4 regions of the Kitasatospora sp. MMS16-BH015 genome follow, and region 1 is predicted to be linked to each of the others. Evidence: riboswitches for the same ligand, from Rfam matches in the RefSeq annotation. Region 1 holds a riboswitch; each other region holds the start of a gene.
What was found. A riboswitch is a leader RNA that binds a small molecule or an ion and turns the genes downstream of it on or off. The one in region 1 is predicted to bind cobalamin.
Positions count from the first base shown of each region.

Region 2: it holds a riboswitch for cobalamin, as region 1 does, so the genes downstream of both, CFP65_RS28085 (cobalamin biosynthesis protein) here and metE (5-methyltetrahydropteroyltriglutamate--homocysteine S-methyltransferase) in region 1, are expected to answer to the same signal.
Region 3: it holds a riboswitch for cobalamin, as region 1 does, so the genes downstream of both, CFP65_RS24655 (ribonucleoside-diphosphate reductase subunit alpha) here and metE (5-methyltetrahydropteroyltriglutamate--homocysteine S-methyltransferase) in region 1, are expected to answer to the same signal.
Region 4: it holds a riboswitch for cobalamin, as region 1 does, so the genes downstream of both, CFP65_RS05165 (HoxN/HupN/NixA family nickel/cobalt transporter) here and metE (5-methyltetrahydropteroyltriglutamate--homocysteine S-methyltransferase) in region 1, are expected to answer to the same signal.

Region 1 is NZ_CP025394.1:593,214-597,959, forward strand. Features, by position in the region: gene metE (5-methyltetrahydropteroyltriglutamate--homocysteine S-methyltransferase) at 1-2,244, opposite strand, end outside; cobalamin riboswitch at 2,422-2,590, opposite strand; gene CFP65_RS02660 (rhodanese-like domain-containing protein) at 2,679-4,049, opposite strand; gene CFP65_RS02665 (sulfite exporter TauE/SafE family protein) at 4,337-4,746, shown strand, end outside.
Region 2 is NZ_CP025394.1:6,526,708-6,531,453, forward strand. Features, by position in the region: gene CFP65_RS28075 (putative cobaltochelatase) at 1-727, opposite strand, end outside; gene CFP65_RS28080 (cobyric acid synthase) at 724-2,253, opposite strand; gene CFP65_RS28085 (cobalamin biosynthesis protein) at 2,250-3,272, opposite strand; cobalamin riboswitch at 3,352-3,498, opposite strand; gene CFP65_RS28090 (helix-turn-helix transcriptional regulator) at 3,703-4,368, shown strand; gene CFP65_RS28095 (S9 family peptidase) at 4,549-4,746, shown strand, end outside.
Region 3 is NZ_CP025394.1:5,698,118-5,702,863, reverse strand. Features, by position in the region: gene CFP65_RS24670 (histidine phosphatase family protein) at 1-236, shown strand, start outside; gene CFP65_RS24665 (helix-turn-helix domain-containing protein) at 233-1,204, opposite strand; gene CFP65_RS24660 (GNAT family N-acetyltransferase) at 1,499-2,005, shown strand; cobalamin riboswitch at 2,062-2,219, shown strand; gene CFP65_RS24655 (ribonucleoside-diphosphate reductase subunit alpha) at 2,379-4,746, shown strand, end outside.
Region 4 is NZ_CP025394.1:1,197,384-1,202,129, forward strand. Features, by position in the region: gene efp (elongation factor P) at 1-555, opposite strand, end outside; gene CFP65_RS05160 (aminopeptidase P family protein) at 623-1,729, opposite strand; gene CFP65_RS05165 (HoxN/HupN/NixA family nickel/cobalt transporter) at 1,781-2,902, opposite strand; cobalamin riboswitch at 2,932-3,148, opposite strand; gene CFP65_RS05170 (metalloregulator ArsR/SmtB family transcription factor) at 3,249-3,611, shown strand; gene CFP65_RS05175 (2'-5' RNA ligase family protein) at 3,814-4,365, shown strand; gene CFP65_RS40130 (hypothetical protein) at 4,313-4,746, opposite strand, start outside.

The DNA of each region.
Region 1 (4,746 bases):
CCAACCACGGGTCTTCAGGCCGCAGTCGGGGTTGACCCAGAGCCGCTCGGCCGGGATGGCGGCCAGCCCGGCGCGCAGCAGGGCGAGCGCCTCTCCGGTGCTCGGCACCCGTGGCGAGTGGATGTCCCAGACGCCCGGGCCCACCTCGCGCGGGTAGCCCGCCTCGGCGAGCTCGCCCGCGACCTGCATGTGCGAGCGGGTGGCCTCCAACGAGATGACGTCCGCGTCGAGTTGCTCGATCGCCGTCATGATGGCGCCGAACTCGGCGTAGCACATGTGGGTGTGGATCTGGGTGTCGGCCCGGACGCCCGAAGTGGCCAGCCGGAACGCCTCGGTGGCCCAGGCCAGGTACGCCGGACGGCCGGCCGCCCGGAGCGGGAGCGTCTCGCGCAGCGCGGGCTCGTCCACCTGCACCACCGCCGCACCGGCCGCCTCCAGGTCCGCCACCTCCGCCCGCAGCGCCAGCGCCACCTGCCGGGCGGTCTCGGCCGCGGGCTGGTCGTCGCGGACGAAGGACCAGGCCAGCATGGTGACCGGCCCGGTGAGCATGCCCTTGACCGGCCGGTCGGTGAGGCCCTGCGCGTATCGGTACCAGTCCACCGTCATCGGCTGCGGCCGGGAGATGTCGCCCGCCAGCACCGGCGGCCGCACGTACCGGGTGCCGTAGGACTGCACCCAGCCGTGCCGGGTGGCCAGGTAGCCGGTGAGCTGCTCGGCGAAGTACTGGACCATGTCGTTGCGTTCGGGCTCACCGTGCACCAGCACGTCGAGCCCGGCCTTCTCCTGGTACGCGATCACCTCGCGCACCTCGGCCGCCATCCGCTCCCGGTACGCGGCCTCGTCGATCCGCCCGGCTGCCAGATCGGCCCGGGCCACGCGCAGTTCGGCGGTCTGCGGGAAGGAGCCGATCGTGGTGGTCGGCAGCAGGGGCAGCCCGAGCCGGGCCCGCTGCACCTCGGCACGGACGGCGTAGGGCTGGGCCCGCCGGGTGTCGGCCGGGGCCACGGCGGCGGCCCGGGCTCGGACGGCCGGGTCGCGGGTGATCGGGGAGGCCGCACGGGAGGCCAAGTCGGCCCGGTTGGCGGCCAGTTCGGCGGTGATCGCACTGACGCCCTGACCGAGACCCCGGGCCAGCAGGGCCGCCTCGGCGGCCTTCTGCTTCGCAAAGGCCAGCCAGCGGGCGATCTGCGGGTCGATCTCGCGCTCGGCGGTGGCGTCGATCGGCACGTGCAGCAGTGAGCAGGAGGGCGCCACGTCCACCCGGTCGGCCAGTCCGAGCAGGGTGCCGAGGGTGGCCAAGGACCGCTCCAGGTCGTTGATCCAGACGTTCCGCCCGTCGATCACCCCCGCCACCAGCCGCTTGCCCGGCAGGCCGCCGACGGCCGCGAGGTCCGCCAGGTTGCCGGCCGCCGGGCCGGTGAAGTCCAGCGCCAGCCCCTCGACCGGGGCCTTGGCCAGCACCGGCAGCGCCTCGCCGAGGCGGTCGAAGTAGCTCGCCACCAGCAGCTTCGGCCGGTCGGCCGAGCCGCCCAACTCCCGGTAGGCGCGGGCGGCGGCGTTGAGCTCGGCGGGGGTGCGGTCCTGCACCAGGGCGGGCTCGTCCAGTTGCACCCATTCCGCTCCTGCTGCCTTCAACGCGGCCAGCAGTTCGGCGTAGACGGGCAGCAGCCGGTCGAGCAGGGTGATCGGCTGGAAGTCCTCGGCCACCCCGGGCGCGGGCTTGGCGAGCAGCAGGTAGCTGACCGGGCCGATCAGGACCGGCCGGGCGGTGTGCCCGAGCGAGCGAGCCTCCAGGTACTCGCCGACGGCCTTGGCCGGGTCGGCGGCGAAGGCCGTATCCGGGCCCAACTCCGGCACCAGGTAGTGGTAGTTGGTGTCGAACCACTTGGTCATCTCCAGTGGCGGCGCCTGCTGGGTGCCGCGCGCCATGGCGAAGTACCCGGCCAGACCGTCGGCCGCCACGGCCGCCCGGTGCCGGGGCGGGATGGCGCCGACGGCCACCGTGGTGTCCAGCATGTGGTCGTACAACGAGAAGTCGCCGGTGGGTAGTTCATCGAGGCCGGCCTCGGCCAGCTGCCGCCAGTTCTCCCGGCGCAGCTCGGCGGCCGTGGCCAGCAGCGCCTCGGCGGTGACGGCGCCCTTCCAGTAGCCCTCGATCGCCCGCTTAAGTTCCCGGTGGCGGCCTTGGCGGGGGTAGCCGTGCGCGGTGGCCACGGCGGTGGCAGGGGCGGAGTTCGTGGTCAAGGGACTCTCCTTCGCGAGCCTGGATCCTCAGGTCCCCGGCGACGGGACGAGGGTGCGAAGGGGTCACCGACCGGGCGGGCACCGGCACTTGGGGCACGGCTCCGCCTGGTATGTGCGCCGACCCGCCCACGAGGTCACCGGTTGGCCGCGCGCGGAAGGCCGCGCACGGGCAGCGGCAGGTCTTCGGACTCGCGGGCACGGCCGCCCTGTCGAAAGGGCGGTCACCTACTGGCCGTCGCTTCCCAGGCCCTCTCGGACCCAGTGCGTATGACGGCGGTCGTTCCCACTCACCGCTGCGGGGCAGTCCCGGACTGGCCTGTTCAAAGGCGTCACCGGGTTCCCTCTTGCGACGCCGCCGTCTGGCTGACGGGGCGTACCGGCTGCGGGGTCAGCTTAACCACAATCCGCGGCGGAACGGCAAGATCCGCACGACATCAGCAGGTTGCGGCCCAGGCCGCGTAGCCGCCGAGCAGGTCGGAGACATCGGTGTGGCCGTGGCGGCGCAGCAGGCTGGCCGCGATCGAGGAGCGGTGGCCGCCGGCGCAGTGCAGCACGACCGGGCGGTCGGTGGGTATCTCGGCCAGCCGGCTGGGGAGTTCGTTGAGGGCGATGTGCAGCGCGCCCTCGACGGTGCCCTCCGCGCGCTCGGCGCAGCTGCGGACGTCGATCATCAGCGGCGGTTGGTCGGCGGCCAGCGCGGTGCGGAGCTGGTCGGCGGTGAGGCGGCTGGCGGGGGTGAGCAGGTCGGCGAGTTCGGGCAGGGTGGCCTCCGGTTCGGCGAGGTGGCCGGCGGTGCGGTCGAAGCCGATCCGGGCCAGCCGGGTGGTGACCTCGGCGGCCCGGCACTCGGGGGCGAGCACCAGCAGCTCGGCCTGTGGGGTGAGCACGGCCCCGGCCTGCTCGGCGAACCGGCCGTCGGCGGGGATGTTGACCGCCCCGCGCAGGTGGCCGGCCGCGAACTCCTGCGGGCTGCGGGCGTCCACCACCACGGCCCCGGCCGCCCGGGCGGCGCGGAACTCGGCGACGGTGAGCGGGCGGTGGGCCCGCCCGGCGTCGAACAGCTCGCGCTCCTGCCGGTTGAGGGTGGCGTCGTAGCCGAAGTAGGAGGGCGCGGCGGGCTGCCCGGCGGTGACCAGCGCGACGAAGTCCTGCTCGGCCATCGGCGCGCAGGCGTAGTTGGTGGCCCGCTGGGCACCGATGGTGGAGGAGCGCTCGGTGGAGAGGTTCTTGCCGCAGGCGGAGCCGGCCCCGTGTGCGGGGAAGACCCGGGTCTCGTCGGGCAGCGCCATCAGCTTGCCCTGCACGCTCTCGTACAGCATCCGGCCGAGCTCCTCGGCGGTGACCCCGCTGGAGGCGAGCAGGTCGGGACGGCCCACGTCGCCGATGAAGAGCGCGTCGCCGGTGAGCACCCCGTACGGCACGGCGTCCTCGGCCCGCTCACGGACCAGCACGCTGATCGACTCGGGCGTGTGGCCGGGCGTCTCCAGGATCTCCAGGGTCACCTCGCCGAGGCTGATCCGCTCGCCCTCGGCGAGGTGGCGGATCGGGTACTCGGTCTCGGCCCGGCGGCCGTAGCCGATCCAGGCACCGGTCCGGGCGGCCAGCTCCAGGTGGCCGGCCAGGAAGTCGGCGTGGAAGTGGGTGTTGAGCACGGCCTCCACGGTGAAGCCGTACGCCTCGGCGTCGGCGAGGTACTCGTCCACGTCGCGGCGCGGGTCGACGACCACGGCGCGGCCGGTGGTCTCGTCGGCGATCAGGTACGAGGCCTGGGAGAGGCAGTCGAGGTAGTACTGGGCGAAGAACAAGGGGACTACTCCAGCTTCCGTGAGATACCGGGTGGGGTATCCCTTGCCTCTCACAATACCCCCACGGGTATTATCGGCGGCGGCCGGGCCCGCGCCAAGCCCCGCCGCCGAGCCCGTCTGCTCCTCGTCAGAACGGACCCGACGCCCCGGCCCGGCAACCACCCGTCCCCACGACCGAGAGCGCACCCAGCACTCTCCCCCGCCAGGAGCGAACCCATGCCGCCCTACTGTCACCAGCCCGGTCCGCGGCCGGCCACCACGGCCGGATACCCGGACGGACCGGGCATATGACCCCCCTGATCCTGGCCCTGCTCGCGGGAGCGGCGGTCGGCCTCGCGCTCGGCGGCCTCGGTGGCGGCGGCAGCATGCTCGCCGTGCCGGCCCTGGTCTACCTGCTCGGGTTCTCCCCCGCCCACGCGGGCACCGCGAGCCTGCTGATCGTCGCCACCACCTCCCTCACCGGCCTGCTCGCCCACGCCCGGGCCGACCGGGTCCGCTGGCGCACCGGTCTCCCCTTCGCCGCCGCCGGCCTCCCGGCGGCGGCCGCCGCCGGAGCCGTCTCGGCCCGCCTGCCCGCCGCCCTGCTCACGGCCGGCTTCGCCCTGCTGGCCGCAGCCGCCGCCTGGCGGATGCTCTCCGCCGCCCGCCGGGGCGCGCCAGCGGCGGCGTGCCCGGCAGCCGGCTCCGGTGAGGCCGT
Region 2 (4,746 bases), 5.9 Mb from region 1:
TCCGCTCGGCCAGCGCCTCCTCCTCGGCCGCGTACGCAGCCGCGAACGAAGCGGGGTCGGCGTCGTACGCGAGCCGGCGCCGGACCACCTCGGCGCGCTCGCCGGGCTCCCGGGTGGCGGCGATCTCGACGGTGAGGCCGAAGCGGTCGAGCAGCTGCGGGCGCAGCTCGCCCTCCTCGGGGTTCATGGTGCCGACCAGCAGGAAGCGGGCGGCGTGCCGCACCGAGACGCCCTCGCGTTCCACGTAGGAGCGGCCCATCGCGGCGGCGTCGAGCAGCAGGTCCACCACGTGGTCCTGGAGCAGGTTGACCTCGTCGATGTAGAGCACGCCCCGGTGCGCCTTGGCCAGCAGGCCGGGCTCGTAGGCCTTGACGCCCTCGGCCAGCGCCCGCTCCAGGTCGAGCGAGCCGACGATCCGGTCCTCGGTGACACCGACCGGCAGCTCCACCAGGTGGGCGGGGCGGTCCACGCCGGTGGCCGAGGCGTGCGGGCCGTCCGGGCACTGCGGGTCGGCGCCGGCCGGGTCGCAGGCGAACCGGCAGCCGGCCACGGTCGCTATCGACGGGAGCAGGCCGGCCAGGGCCCGCACCATGGTCGACTTGGCGGTGCCCTTCTCGCCGCGCACCAGCACCCCGCCGACGGCGGGGGAGACCGCGTTGAGCAGCAGCCCGAGCCGCAGGTCGGCCATGCCGACGATCGCGGTGAACGGGTATCGGACGTCAGTCATTCGGCACTCCTGAGGCTCTCCTGGGGCCGGGGCGCGCCCGGCGGTACGAACGGCAGACCCTCGGCGGGCACCCCGCCCTCGATCAGCTTCCACAGCGCGTCGGTGTCGGCGTGCTCCTCGATCAGGTCGCCGAGGCGGTCCAGGCGCTCCTCCCGGGCGGCGGCGAAGCAGGTGTCCGGCGCGGGCACGAAGGCCCGGCCGGCCAACTCGGCCACCTCGCGCAGGAAGGCGCGGCGGAAGCCGTCGTTCTCCAGCGCGCCGTGCCAGGTGGTGCCCCAGACCGCCCCCTCCCGGCAGCCGTCGAGGAACGCCTCCCCGCCGAGAACCGCCACCACCCCGTGGTGGATCTCGTAGCCCTCCACCCGCTCGCCGTACGCCTCGCCGACCGGCCGGGCCAGCACCTTTTCCCGGCCGAACTCGACCCGGGTCGGCAGCAGCCCGAGCCCGGGCACCCGGCCGGCCCTGGACTCGACCTCGTCCACGATCTCCCGGCCCAGCATCTGGTACCCGCCGCAGACCCCGAGCACCGGCCGCCCCTCGGCGGCCCGGGCCAGGATCGGGGCCTCCAGCCCGCGCTCGCGCAGCCAGGCCAGGTCGGCCACGGTGGCCCGTGAGCCCGGCAGGATCACCAGGTCGGCGTCGGCCAGCTCCTCGGGCCGGGTGGCCCAGCGCAGCAGCACGCCCGGCTCCTGGGCCAGGGCGTCCAGGTCGGTGAAGTTGGAGAGCCGCGGCAGCCGCACCACGGCCACCCGCAGCACGTCGGCGCCGTACGGGCCCTGGACGGACCCCCGGTCGACCACGGTGGTCAGGTCGAGCGAGTCCTCGGCGTCCAGCCAGAGCCCCGAGAGCATCGGCAGGGTGCCCAGCACCGGACGGCCGGTCAGCTGGTGCAGCATGTCGAGCCCGGGGGCGAGCAGCCGCGCGTCGCCGCGGAACTTGTTCACGAACCAGCCGGCCACGTGCCGCTGGTCCTGGGGGGAGAGCAGCGCCAGTGTGCCGTACATCGCGGCGAAGACCCCGCCCCGGTCGATGTCGCCGACCACCACCACCGGCAGGTCGGCGGCCACCGCCAGGCCCATGTTGGCGATGTCCCGGTCCCGCAGGTTGATCTCGGCGGGGGAGCCGGCGCCCTCGCAGACCACCACCTCGTACCGGGAGCGCAGATCGGCCAGGCACTCCAGCGCGCGCTCCAGCAGCACCGGCTTGCGCTCGCGGTAGTCCAGCGCGCCGACCTCGGCAACCGGCTTGCCGAGCAGCACCACCTGGCTGCGCCCGTCGGCCCCGGGCTTGAGCAGCACCGGGTTCATCGCCGCCTCGGGCTCGATCCGGGCGGCCGCCGCCTGCATCGCCTGGGCGCGGCCGATCTCGGCACCGTCGGCCGTGACGAAGGAGTTGAGCGACATGTTCTGCGCCTTGAACGGCGCGACCCGCACCCCCTGCCGGGCCAGCCAGCGGCAGATGCCCGCCGTCACCACGCTCTTCCCGGCGTCGGAGGTCGTCCCCGCCACCAGCAGTGCCCCGCTCACGCCGCTCCCTTTCGTCGTACATCAGCCACCTTCAGGGGCGCGGGGAACTGCGCGAGTCGGAAGACACCCTTCCGGCGACCGCTTCTCCCGGAATGACTTGCACCCCGAAACGCCCCAACGAGACCGGTCACACCCAGCGCAAGCAGCCCGACCCGCCGCGAAAGCCGACAGGCCCGCTCCACGTCATCCACCGTCACCGCCCGCAGCTCCGCGCCGAGCACCGGCCGGTGTTCCACTCGCTCGCCGTACTGCAGCGTCCCGCCCAGCCGGACACCCAGCGCGCCCGCGAAGGCCGACTCCGCCTGCCCGGCGTTGGGGCTCGGGTGCGCGGAGCCGTCGCGCCGCCAGACCTTCCACGCCGTACGCGGCTCCGGCGCCGCCGCCACGGTGAGCAGCGCGGTGAGCCGGGCGCCGGGCCAGCCGGCCACGTCGTCCAGGCGGGCGGCGGCCCAGCCGAAGCGCAGGTAGCGGGGGGAGCGGTGGCCGACCATCGCGTCCAGCGTGTTGACGGCGCGGAAGGCCAGCAGGCCGGGGGTGCCGGCCAGCGCGCCCCAGACCAGGGCGTTGACCACGGCGTCGGCGGTGTTCTCGGCCACCGACTCGACCACGGCCCGGGCCAGCTGCGCCTCGTCCAGCCCGCTCGGGTCCCGCCCGCACAGGTGCGGCAGCCGCTGGCGGGCGGCGGTCAGGTCGCCGGCCCGCAGGTGGCCGCCGATGGTCCGGGCCTCCCGGGTCAGCGAGGTGCCGCCGAGCACCGTGAAGGTCGCGGCGGCGGCCAGCCCGGCCCGGCGGCGCCCGAGCGCCCGGTCGGCGAGCACGGCCCCGGCCGCCACACCGCCCACGCAGAGGGCGGTGTGCAGCGCCCCCACGCCCCGGTGGTCGCGCCAGAGCGCCCGCTCCAGGCGGTGCGCGGCGGAGCCGAACAGGGCCACGGGGTGCCCGCGCCGGGGGTCGGCGAACAGGGCGTCGGCCAGATAGCCCGCCGCACTGCCGAGGGCGAAGGCGGTGCCCCGCCTCAACGCGCGCACTGCGCAGCGGGCATGGGCAGCGGTACGTACGCCACGGTGACGGGTGTCCTCACTCAGGGTCCGCGCCCTGGCTCGACGAACCGGAGGTGAGAGTCTCCTGGCTCCCGGGGCCCTGAACGGGCTGCCCGGTGACAGTGGCGGGACCGCGCCGGACTCGCACCGGCTTCCTCTGCTTGCCTCCGTTTGGCTGAAAGATCCCACCACGCGCCCCGACCGGGAGTCAACAAACCACCCCGGTGGGCTTGGTCACCAGCGGCCCCCGCCGGATGCCCCCGACGGTCCGTCAGTACCTCCGAAGCAGGTGCCCTGCTCACCGGGGCCGGGCTGTGCGATCCGCCAGGGCCCGTCCGGGCCCGGCGGTCGGGCTTCGTGCGTTCAGCGGCTGGGGGACGACCGAAATGCCCCCGTACGGTCAGGGGGCATGCGACGCAGACCGCTTCCTCCTGCCCCCACCCCCGTGCCCTTCTCCCCGTCCGCAGCCCGCGCCCACCGCGCCGGCCTGGGCCTCACCCCGGACCAGGTGGCCGAGGGCCTGGCCGCCCACGGCGTCCGGCTGCTCCCGGGGCACGTGCTCGCCTGGGAGACCGGCCAGCTGCACCCCACCGAGGAGGAGTTCGTCGCCCTGGCCCGCGCCCTCTGGTGCCCGCCCGCCCAGCTGATGGGCACCCCGCCCGCCACCCTGCGCGACTTCCGACTCGCCCGCGAGCTCACCCAGGAGCAGGCCGCCGCCCGCATCGGCCTCACTCTCCCCGCCTACCAGAAGGCCGAGGCCACCGGCCGCTGGACCGGCGACGAGGACCAGACCCACGCCCTCGCCCTCACCTTCGACCTCCCCCTCCGCACCCTGGTCACCGTGACCGGCCGTCAGTCCGAACTCGACCAGCGCCTCCGCAGCTGCGTGGACGGCCGCTGGCAGGCCCAACTCAAGCCCGTCGCCCGCCTGGTCCCCGCCCCGCCCGAAGCCCTCTCCGCCGCCCTGGCCACCCTCCAGTCCGAGTACCAGATCCCCCTCCACTGGGGCACCCCGGCCGCCGCTCCGACCACGCCGCTGGCCGAACGCTTCTGGCACCTTCTGGGAGAGCGCTAGTTGCACCATCAGGGGAGCAGCCTGGGCATCCATGTAGGACAGCAGCAGAGTGCACGGTCGGCCGCGCCGTTCCCCGCGCCCCTGGAAACCCCAGCTGGCGTACCAACGGTGGCAACAATCCGGCCTCCGTAGTGAACTGGGCGACGGACCACCCGTCACCCCATCCCCCGGGAGAGTGCCATGCGCCGGCAGACCGCCGCCTTCACCGCCGCAGCCGCCGTCGGGGCCGGAGCGGCGGTGCTGCTGCTCGGCCGCAAGGTGTCCGAGCAGGCAGTGCGGCCCGGTGCGCTGCCGGCCCCCGGCGGGCCGCCGCCGGTGTTGAAGGTGGTGCAGCTGGCGGCCGGCCGGATCACGCTGACCCGTACGCCGGAGGCCCTG
Region 3 (4,746 bases), 5.1 Mb from region 1:
ACGTGGCCCTGCGCATCCGCAGCTGCCTGCGCGACATCTGCGAGGAGGAGGCCGGCCGGCCCGTCCTGCTCGTCTCGCACGACTGCCCGGTCCTGATGCTCCGCTACGTCCTCGACCGCCTCACCGAGCCCGAACTCCTCGCCCTCCTCCCGGTCGGCAACTGCTCCACCGCCCTCTGGCGCTCCGACGGCACCGCCCTGCGCCCCGAGCAGTGGAACTCGGTGAGCCACCTCTAGGAGGCCGTCCCGAAGGTGCGGCGGTAGGTCTGGGGGGTGGTGCCGAGCCAGCGGGTGAAGTGGTGACGCAGGGTGGCGGCGTTGCCGAAGCCGGAGTGAGCGGCGACGGTGTCCACCGGTTCGGTGGTGGATTCGAGCAGGCGCTGGGCGTGCAGCAGGCGCTGGTTGGTGAGCCAGCGGTGCGGGGTGGTGCCGGTCTCCTGCTGGAAGCGGCGTGCGAAGGTGCGCGGGGACATGTGGGCCCGGGCGGCCAGCTGGTCGACCGTCAGCTCCTGGTCCAGGTGGTGGCGCAGCCACTCCAGCAGGGGCGCCAGCGAATCCGCCGAGCACTCCGGCAGCGGCCGGGCCACGTACTGGGCCTGGCCGCCCTCCCGGTGCGGGGCCACCACCATCCGCCGGGCGATCCCCCGGGCCACCTCGGCCCCCTGGAGCTTGCGCACCAGGTGCAGGCAGGCGTCGATCCCGGCCGCCGTGCCGGCCGAGGTGATCACCGGGTCCTCGTCCACGTAGAGCACGTCCGGCTCGACCGTGGTGTGCGGGAAGCGCTCGGCCATCCGGTCGGCGTGCCGCCAGTGCGTGGTGCTGCGGCGGCCGTCCAGCAGCCCGGCGGCGCCCAGCAGGTAGGAGCCGTTGCAGATCGAGAGCACCCGCGAGCCGCGGCCCACCACCGCCCGCAGGGCGGCCAGCAGCGGCTCGGGGTACTCCTCCCGGACACCGGTGGCGGCCGCGATCACCAGATCGGCCTCGGCCAGCCGCTCGACCCCGTACGGCACGTCCACCGTGAAGCCGGCGTGGGTGGGCAGCGGCCCGGGCCGGTCGGAGGCCAGCGCGAAGTCGTAGACCGGCTGGCCGTCGTCACTCCGATCGAGGCCGAACACCTCGCAGGCCACGCCGAGTTCGAAGGGGTGGACGGGTGCCAGCACCACGGCCACGACGTTCTGCAGACGGGGGTTCAGCTGTGCTGCCATGCCGACCAGCCTGGCACTGGCAGGATTTCGATGCAAGTGGTCGTTTCTGCCACTCGTCCGAGCCGCCGCCCGCGAGGAGCCTGGAGGCATGACCTCGATCACGCAGCTGCTCCCCCTGTTCGGCACGGTCGGCGGCTTCGGCCTGCTCGGCACCCTGGTCGGCCGCGACGTCGACCGGCTGGCCCGCACCGGCCGGGACAACCGGCACCGCCCGACGGGCTACCCGACGAGCCAGCCGGCCGATCAGACGACGGCCCGGGCCGGATCGAACACGCCTTCGGGCACAATGGTCCGATGCAGATCACCGTTCGCCACGCCCGCGAGGAAGACCTCGAGGGCGCCGGAGCCGTCACCGTCGAGGCCTTCGTCGGCGGCGGTCACACCGAGCCCGACAGCCCGTACCTCGCCCTCCTCGGCGACGCCCGCCGCCGCTTCGCGGAGGCCGAGCTCCTCGTCGCCGTCGACGACGCCGATCGGGTGCTCGGCTGTGTGACCTTCGCCTCGGGCGGCACCGAGTGGGCCGACATCGCGGAGCCGCACGAGGGCGAGATCCGGATGCTCGCGGTGGGCGCGGCGGCCCAGGGCCGGGGCGTCGGCGAGGCCCTGGTGCGGGCCGCGATGGCCCGTTCGCGGGAGCTCGGGCTGACCGCGATGGCCTTCTCCACCCGGCCCGCGATGACCACCGCACACCGGCTCTACGAACGGCTCGGCTTCCGCCGGACCCCCGAGCGGGACTGGGCGCCGCGGCCCGGGATCGACCTGCTCACCTATGGTCTGACCTTCGAGGATCAGCTGATCTGACGGGCTGTACGGTGGCTCCCCGCTACCACCTGACCACGACACGCGGCACTACATCTGGGGTCGCATCCGACCCCGGCCACAACATGTATGCTCACTCTCGCTGTCGAAGCAGGGGAACCCGGTGCGACTCCGGGACTGCCCCGCAGCGGTGAGCGGCATCCCCGAAAGGGCGGGGCCGCAAGTCCGATGACCTGCCGACGGTGTGCACACGGCTTCCCCGCAGGCGCCTTGCAGCACTGAGTCACGTCCGGGCCTCGCGGGCGGGCCGGGGGGTCTGAAACGCGCGCGCTCGCAAGGGTGCGCCGCGCCGCGTTCCCCTGCGCCCTGATGGTCCTGGACGAATACGTCGTTCCGCCGCCGCCAGGAGAGCGCCTTGACCATCGCAGCAGTTGCCCTGCCGTCCCAGGGTTCCGCCGATCACGACCAGACCGACCCCGGTGCTGCGCTCCTGCGGCTGCTGACCGACCGCAGCGCCGACCTCCCCCAGGTCGACCCCGGCCACGTCGCCGCCGCCGCCCTGCGCGGCCGCCACGCCGGCTCCGACTTCGCGGAGCTGCGCGGGCTGGCCGTCGAGGCCGCCGCCTCGATGATCGCCGAGGACCCGCAGTACTCGAAGCTGGCCGCTCGCCTGCTCGCCCTGGAGATCGCCGACGAGGCCGTCGGCCAGGGTGCGGTCTCCTTCTCCGCCTCGATCGGCGTCGGCCACGCCGAGGGCCTGATCGGCGACACCACCGCCGAGTTCGTCGCCAAGCACGCCGACAGCCTGGACGAGCTGATCGACCAGCGGGGCGACGACCGCTTCGAGTACTTCGGCCTGCGCACCGTGCAGTCCCGCTACCTGCTGCGCCACCCGATCACCCGCAAGGTGATCGAGACCCCGCAGCACTTCCTGCTCCGCGTCGCCTCGGGCCTGGCCGTCGGCGACAGCGCCGAGTCGGTCCGCGAGGTGGCCGAGCTGTACGCGCTGATGAGCGCGCTCTCCTACCTGCCCTCCTCGCCGACCCTGTTCAACTCCGGCACCAAGCACCCGCAGATGTCGAGCTGCTACCTGCTCGACTCACCGCTGGACAACCTGGACTCGATCTACTCGCGCTACGCGCAGATCGCCCGTCTCTCCAAGCACGCCGGCGGCATCGGCCTCTCCTACAGCCGCATCCGCTCGCGCGGCTCGCTGATCCGCGGCACCAACGGCAAGTCCAACGGCATCGTGCCGTTCCTGCGCACCCTCGACTCCTCCGTCGCCGCCGTCAACCAGGGCGGCCGCCGCAAGGGCGCGGCCTGCGTCTACCTGGAGACCTGGCACGCGGACATCGAGGAGTTCCTGGAGCTGCGCGACAACACCGGCGAGGAGGCGCGGCGCACCCACAACCTGAACCTCGCCCACTGGATCCCGGACGAGTTCATGCGCCGCGTGAACGCCAACTCCGACTGGTCGCTCTTCTCCCCGGCCGACGTGCCCGAGCTGGTCGACCTCTGGGGCGAGGAGTTCGACGCCGCGTACCTGAAGGCCGAGGCGGCCGGCCTGGCCGTCCGCACCATCCCGGCGCAGACCCTGTACGCCCGGATGATGCGCACCCTCGCGCAGACCGGCAACGGCTGGATGACCTTCAAGGACGCCTCCAACCGCGCCGCCAACCAGACCGCACTGCCGGGCCGCACCGTGCACTCCTCGAACCTGTGCACCGAGATCCTCGAGGTCACCGACGACTCCGAGACGGCCGTCTGCAACCTCGGCTCGGTCAACCTCGGCGCCCACGTCGCCCCCGGCGCGACCGCGACGGACCTGCTGTCCGCCATGGACTGGGAGCGCCTGGACGCCACCGTCCGCACCGCCGTGACCTTCCTCGACCGCGTGGTGGACATCAACTTCTACCCGACCCCCGAGGCCGGCGCGTCCAACTCGCGCTGGCGCCCGGTGGGCCTGGGCGTGATGGGCCTGCAGGACGTCTTCTTCAAGCTCCGCCTGGACTTCGACTCCGCCGAGGCCAAGCAGCTCTCCACCCTGATCGCCGAGCGCATCATGCTGACCGCCTACGAGCGCTCCAGCGAGCTCGCCGAGCAGTTCGGGCAGCACCCGGCCTACGCCGAGACCCGCGCCGCCCAGGGCCAGCTGCACATCGACCACTTCGAGGCCGCCCCGCAGTGGACCGAGCGCTGGGACGCCCTGCGCGCCCGGATCGCCACCACCGGCCTGCGCAACTCGCTCCTGCTCGCCATCGCGCCCACCGCCACGATCGCCTCGATCGCCGGTGTGTACGAGTGCATCGAGCCGCAGGTCTCCAACCTCTTCAAGCGCGAGACCCTCTCCGGCGAGTTCCTCCAGGTCAACCCGTACCTGGTCGCCGAGCTCAAGGAGCTGGGCGTCTGGGACGCGCAGACCCGCGACGCGCTGCGCGAGGCCAACGGCTCGGTCGCCGAGCTCACCTGGCTGCCGGCCGAGGTCCGTTCGCTCTACCGCACCGCCTGGGAGCTGCCGCAGCGCGCCCTGATCGACCTGGCCGCCGCCCGGCAGCCGTACATCGACCAGAGCCAGTCGCTGAACCTCTTCATGGCCGCCCCGACCATCGGCAAGCTCAGCTCGATGTACGCGTACGCCTGGAAGGTCGGTCTGAAGACCACCTACTACCTGCGCTCGCGCCCGGCCACCCGGATCGCCCAGGCCGCGTCCACCAGCGTCCGCGCCGCCGCGCCCGTGCCGGTCAACACCCCGACCATGACCCCGGAGGAGGAGGCGGCCCTCG
Region 4 (4,746 bases), 600 kb from region 1:
CCGGCCCAGGTAGCTGCCGTCGCGGGTGTCGACCTTGATCTTCTCGCCGGTGACGATGAAGAGCGGGACGGCGATCTCGGCGCCGGTCTCCAGGGTGGCCGGCTTGGAGCCACCGGTGGAGCGGTCGCCCTGCACGCCGGGCTCGGTGTGCGAGATGACCAGCTCGACGGAGGCCGGGAGCTCGATGTAGATGGCGGAGCCCTCGTACATGGCGACCAGGGCCTCGAAGCCCTCGAGCAGGTACTTGGCGGCGTCGCCGACGACCGACGGCTCGATGGTGATCTGGTCGTAGGTGTCCGTGTCCATGAACACGAAGTTCTCGCCGTCCTTGTACGAGAACTGCATGCCGCGCTTGTCGACGTTGGCGGTCTCGACCTTGGTGCCCGCGTTGAAGGTCTTGTCGACGACCTTGCCGGTCAGGACCTCCTTGAGCTTCGTGCGCACGAAGGCCGGGCCCTTACCGGGCTTGACGTGCTGGAACTCGACGACGGACCACAGCTTGCCGCCCTCCAGCTTGAGGACCATGCCGTTCTTGAGATCGTTCGTGGAAGCCACGGGCGCACTTACTCCTGATATAGCTGTCAAGGAACCAAGGGGTGCGGCCTGCTCCCGCCGGGGCGGTTCACAGGGCGAGGAGCTCCTTGGTGGTGATGGTGAGCAGCTCGGGCCCGCCCTCTTCGAGGGGGCGCACCACGAGGGTGTCCTCGATCCGGACCCCGCCCTTGCCCGGGATGTGCACCCCTGGGCCGACGGTGACCGGCACGCGGTTGTCCAGTTTACCCATGTCCGCGGGGCCCAGACGCGGCGCCTCCCTGATCTCCAGGCCGATGCCGTGGCCGAGTGGGTGTACGGACGTGTCCTGGTGGCCCGCGGCTTGCAGGATCTCCCGGGCCGCCTGGTCCGGCGCGTGCTGCGCCACGCCGGGACCGAGCGCCTCCCGGGCGGCGCGCTGGGCGCGGAAGACCAGCCTGTGCAGCTCGACCTGCCAGGGCGCGGGGGCCGCGCCGATCACGAAGGTCCGGGCGGTGGAGACGCCGTAGCCCCGGTACTGGGCGCCGAGCACCACGGTCAGGAAGTCGCCCTCCTCCACCCGGCGGTCGGTGGGCTGGTGCGCCTCCTGGCCGGAGTGGCTGCCGGTGCCCACCGAGACCGGGAAGGCGGCCCGGTCGGCGCCGTGGTCGATCATCCGGCGCTCCAGCTCCATCGCCAGGTGCCGCTCGGTGCGGCCGACCAGGATGGATTCGAGCAGCTCGCCGAGCGCCTGGTCGGCGATCTCGGCGGCGATCCGCAGGTCGGCGATCTCGTGCTCGTCCTTGACCACCCGCAGCCGCTCCACCGCCTCGCCGAGGTCGGTCAGCCGGATGCCCTCGGCCAGCCCGGCCACTGCCCGGTGCCGGGTCACCGTGAGGTCGTGCTCCTCCACCGCGAGGTCGGCCACCCGCAGCCGGCCGGCGGCCTCGGCGGCCACCAGCGCCGAGTCCTCCCCGGCGGCCACCGGCAGCCGGGCCACCTCCGGGTCGAGCAGGTGCTCGCCGGTGTCGTCCGGCGGCAGGTCCTCGGGCAGCGCCAGCAGCGCGCGCTCCCGGGTCAGCAGCAGCGTCGCACCGCAGGGGGAGCAGCCGGTCAGGTACCGGACGTTGGCGGCCCGGGTGACCAGGGAGGCGTCCGCCCCGAGGGCACTACAGTGCTCGCGCAACCGCTCACGCCGGGCCAGGTACGCATCAGCCATGCTCACGAGCCTACGGAGCCCCGCCGCACCCCGCCTGTCAGGCGCACCCGGTCAGGAGGTCTTGCCGGCCCACCTGCGGTCCACCTTGGCCAGCTTCCAGTAGCCGATCGCCAGCGCCCAGACCACCACGAACAGGCCGACGATCGCGAAGCCCACGTTGTCCAGGCTCAGCTCGGAGATCCAGCCGGACACCGGGTCGGTCAGGTCGAACTTGTCGTGCGCCACCGAGACCAGCTCGATGGTGCCGATCACGAAGGCGACGGCGATGGAGAGCCCGGTGATGGTCAGGTTGTAGTAGACCTTGCGGACCGGGTTGGAGAAGGCCCACTGGTAGGCGAAGTTCATGAAGGTGCCGTCCAGGGTGTCGAACAGGCTCATCCCGGAGGCGAACAGCAGCGGCAGGCAGACGATCGCGTACCAGGGCAGCCCGGCCGCCGCGCCGGAGCCGGCCATCACCATCAGGGTCACCTCGGTCGCGGTGTCGAAGCCGAGGCCGAGCAGCATCCCGACCGGGTACATCTGGCCCGGGCGGGTGATCGAACGGGTGGCCCGGCCGAGGACGCGGTTCATGAAGCCGCGCGAGTTGAGGTGCTGCTCCAGCTCCTGCTCGTCGTACTGCCCGGCCCGCATCGCCCGGAAGACCCGCATGATGCCGGTGAGCGCGGCCAGGTTGAGCGCGGCGATCAGGTAGAGGAAGGCCCCCGAGGTGGTCGTCCCGATCATCCCGAGCACCTTGTGGGTGGTCGACTCGTCGTCCATCAGCGTGCCGGCCAGCGCGGCACCGCCGGCCACCAGGCCGGCCATCACCACGACCATGGTGGAGTGGCCCAGCGCGAACCAGAAGCCCACCGAGACCGGCCGCTTGCCGTCCGCCATCAGCTTGCGGGTGGTGTTGTCGATCACGGCTATGTGGTCGGCGTCGAAGGCGTGCCGCATGCCCAGGGTGTACGCGGTGATGCCGAGGCCCACCCCGAACACCTGGGTGCCGACCTTGTAGTTCTCCGGCACCACCAGGAAGAACAGGGTGCCGAAGGCCGCCACGTGCATGGCCAGGATGACCAGCATCAGGCCGACGGTCCGGGTGGTGTCCTCACGCTTCCACCGGAAGCCGGCGGGGGCGGTCGCCGCCACCGGGACGGCACCCGGGGCAGCACTGATTTCGGGCAGGGTCATCTGCGGTCACGCTCCAGCACCTCGTGGATCACTTCGTGAAGTGCCGTGGCCGGTCTCCTGGCTTACGGGTCAGCGCACCCGCACCCGGCCTTCCCGGACTGACGTCCAGTGACCCTCCGTTCGTACGGTGAGGTTCGTACGGAGATGGTGCGGGCACTACCCGATCACAGTGGCGAGGGCCGCTCCGGGCTGGGACCTTGATGGTCCGTCACCGGCTTCCCGAGCACCACGGCGTGGAACACCGTAGGGGTGACGGCCCATGACCTGCAAGCCTGCACACCTGTGCAGGTGTCGCACATCACGCCCCACCGGAGCCGCCCCGGCTCAGGATGAGACAATCAGGGGCATGCATCTCGTCCCCGCCGACCGCGCGACCCACCGGACCATCGACGGCCACCGGGTCTGCGAGGCCATCGCCGCCATCGGTGACACCGAGCACGTCCGGGCCTGGGCCGAACGCTTCTCCCTCCTCGCCGACCCCGGCCGGCTCGCCATCCTGCTGGCCCTGCACGAGACCGGCCCGCTGGCCGTCTCCGACCTCGCCGTGGCCACCGGGATGAAGGACACCGCCGTCTCCCAGGCCCTGCGCCTGCTCCGCTCCGCCGCCCTGGTGGCCGGCGACCGCGACGGCAGGATCGTCCGCTACCGCCTGGTCGACACCGCCATCGCCGAGGTCCTGGCCCACGGCGTCCTCGGCCACCGCGACTGAGCCCGCCCGGGCCCCCGACCCTCGCGGCGCAGCGCAGCCACCCGCCGCCCCTCCGGCCCCTCGGCCCCACGCGACGCTCACCCCCGCGCGCCCCACCTGTCCCCCGGCCTCGCTCGTCTCTCCCCTCCCTTCCCTCCCGTCTCTCCCCTCACCCGGCCGTAAATACTTCGTCAGTTCGGCCCGGGCTCCCTACGGTGATCACATGCAGACCGTGGAGCTCACCTGTGCCCCCGAGTTCGACGCCGCCGTCCGCGAGGTCTGGCAGCGGCTCTCCGACGGCGGCGTGCCAAGCCTGGCCCGCAACACCCACGCCGGCCACCGCCCGCACCTCACCCTGGCCTGCGGCACCCTCTCCCCCGAGGCGCTGGCCCGGGTCGACGAGCTGCTGGCCGCATCCCTCCCGCTGCCCGTCCGCCTCACCGGCCTGCTCTCCTTCAGCGCCCGCAGCCGCCGCCGGGTGCTCGCCTGGTCGGTGGTCCCCGGCTACGAGCTGGTCCGGCTGCACCACCGGATCTGGCAGCTGCTCGCCGACTCCCCCGAGCCCAACCCGTACTACCTCCCCGGCCGCTGGTCCCCCCACCTCGGACTCACCCGGCGGCTGGAGCCCGAGGAGCTGGTCCGCGCCCACGACCTGCTGGGCCGCCTCCCGGACCTCACCGGCGAGTTCGACGCCGCCCGCAGCTACGACACCGACACCGAGCTCACGGTGCCGCTGGGCGCGGGGCGGCCAGCAGCCCGTGCAGCGAGCGGGTGAACGCGGCCACGAACCGCTCCCGGGTCTCCTCGTCCAGCAGCTCCAGCGAGAGGTACGGGTTGAGGTCTTCCAGCTCCACCAGCAGCAGCTCCCCGGCCGCCGTCCGGCAGGCGTCCACCCGCTGGATCCCGTGCGGGAGCCCGTTCCACTCCACGAACCGCTGCGCAAACGCCAAGTCCGCCTCGCTCGGCTCGTACCGCTCCAGCAGCCACCGCGCCGCCGGGTCCGGGGCGTACAGCGCGTACTGGCACTCCTGGTCCACGAAGTAGAAGGACACCTCGTACGCGAAGTCCACCTTCGGCTGCACCAGCATCCCCGCCAGCTCGGCCCGCTCCAGCTCGGCCGCCGGGAGGACCGCCATCCCGATCGAATCCGCCCCCT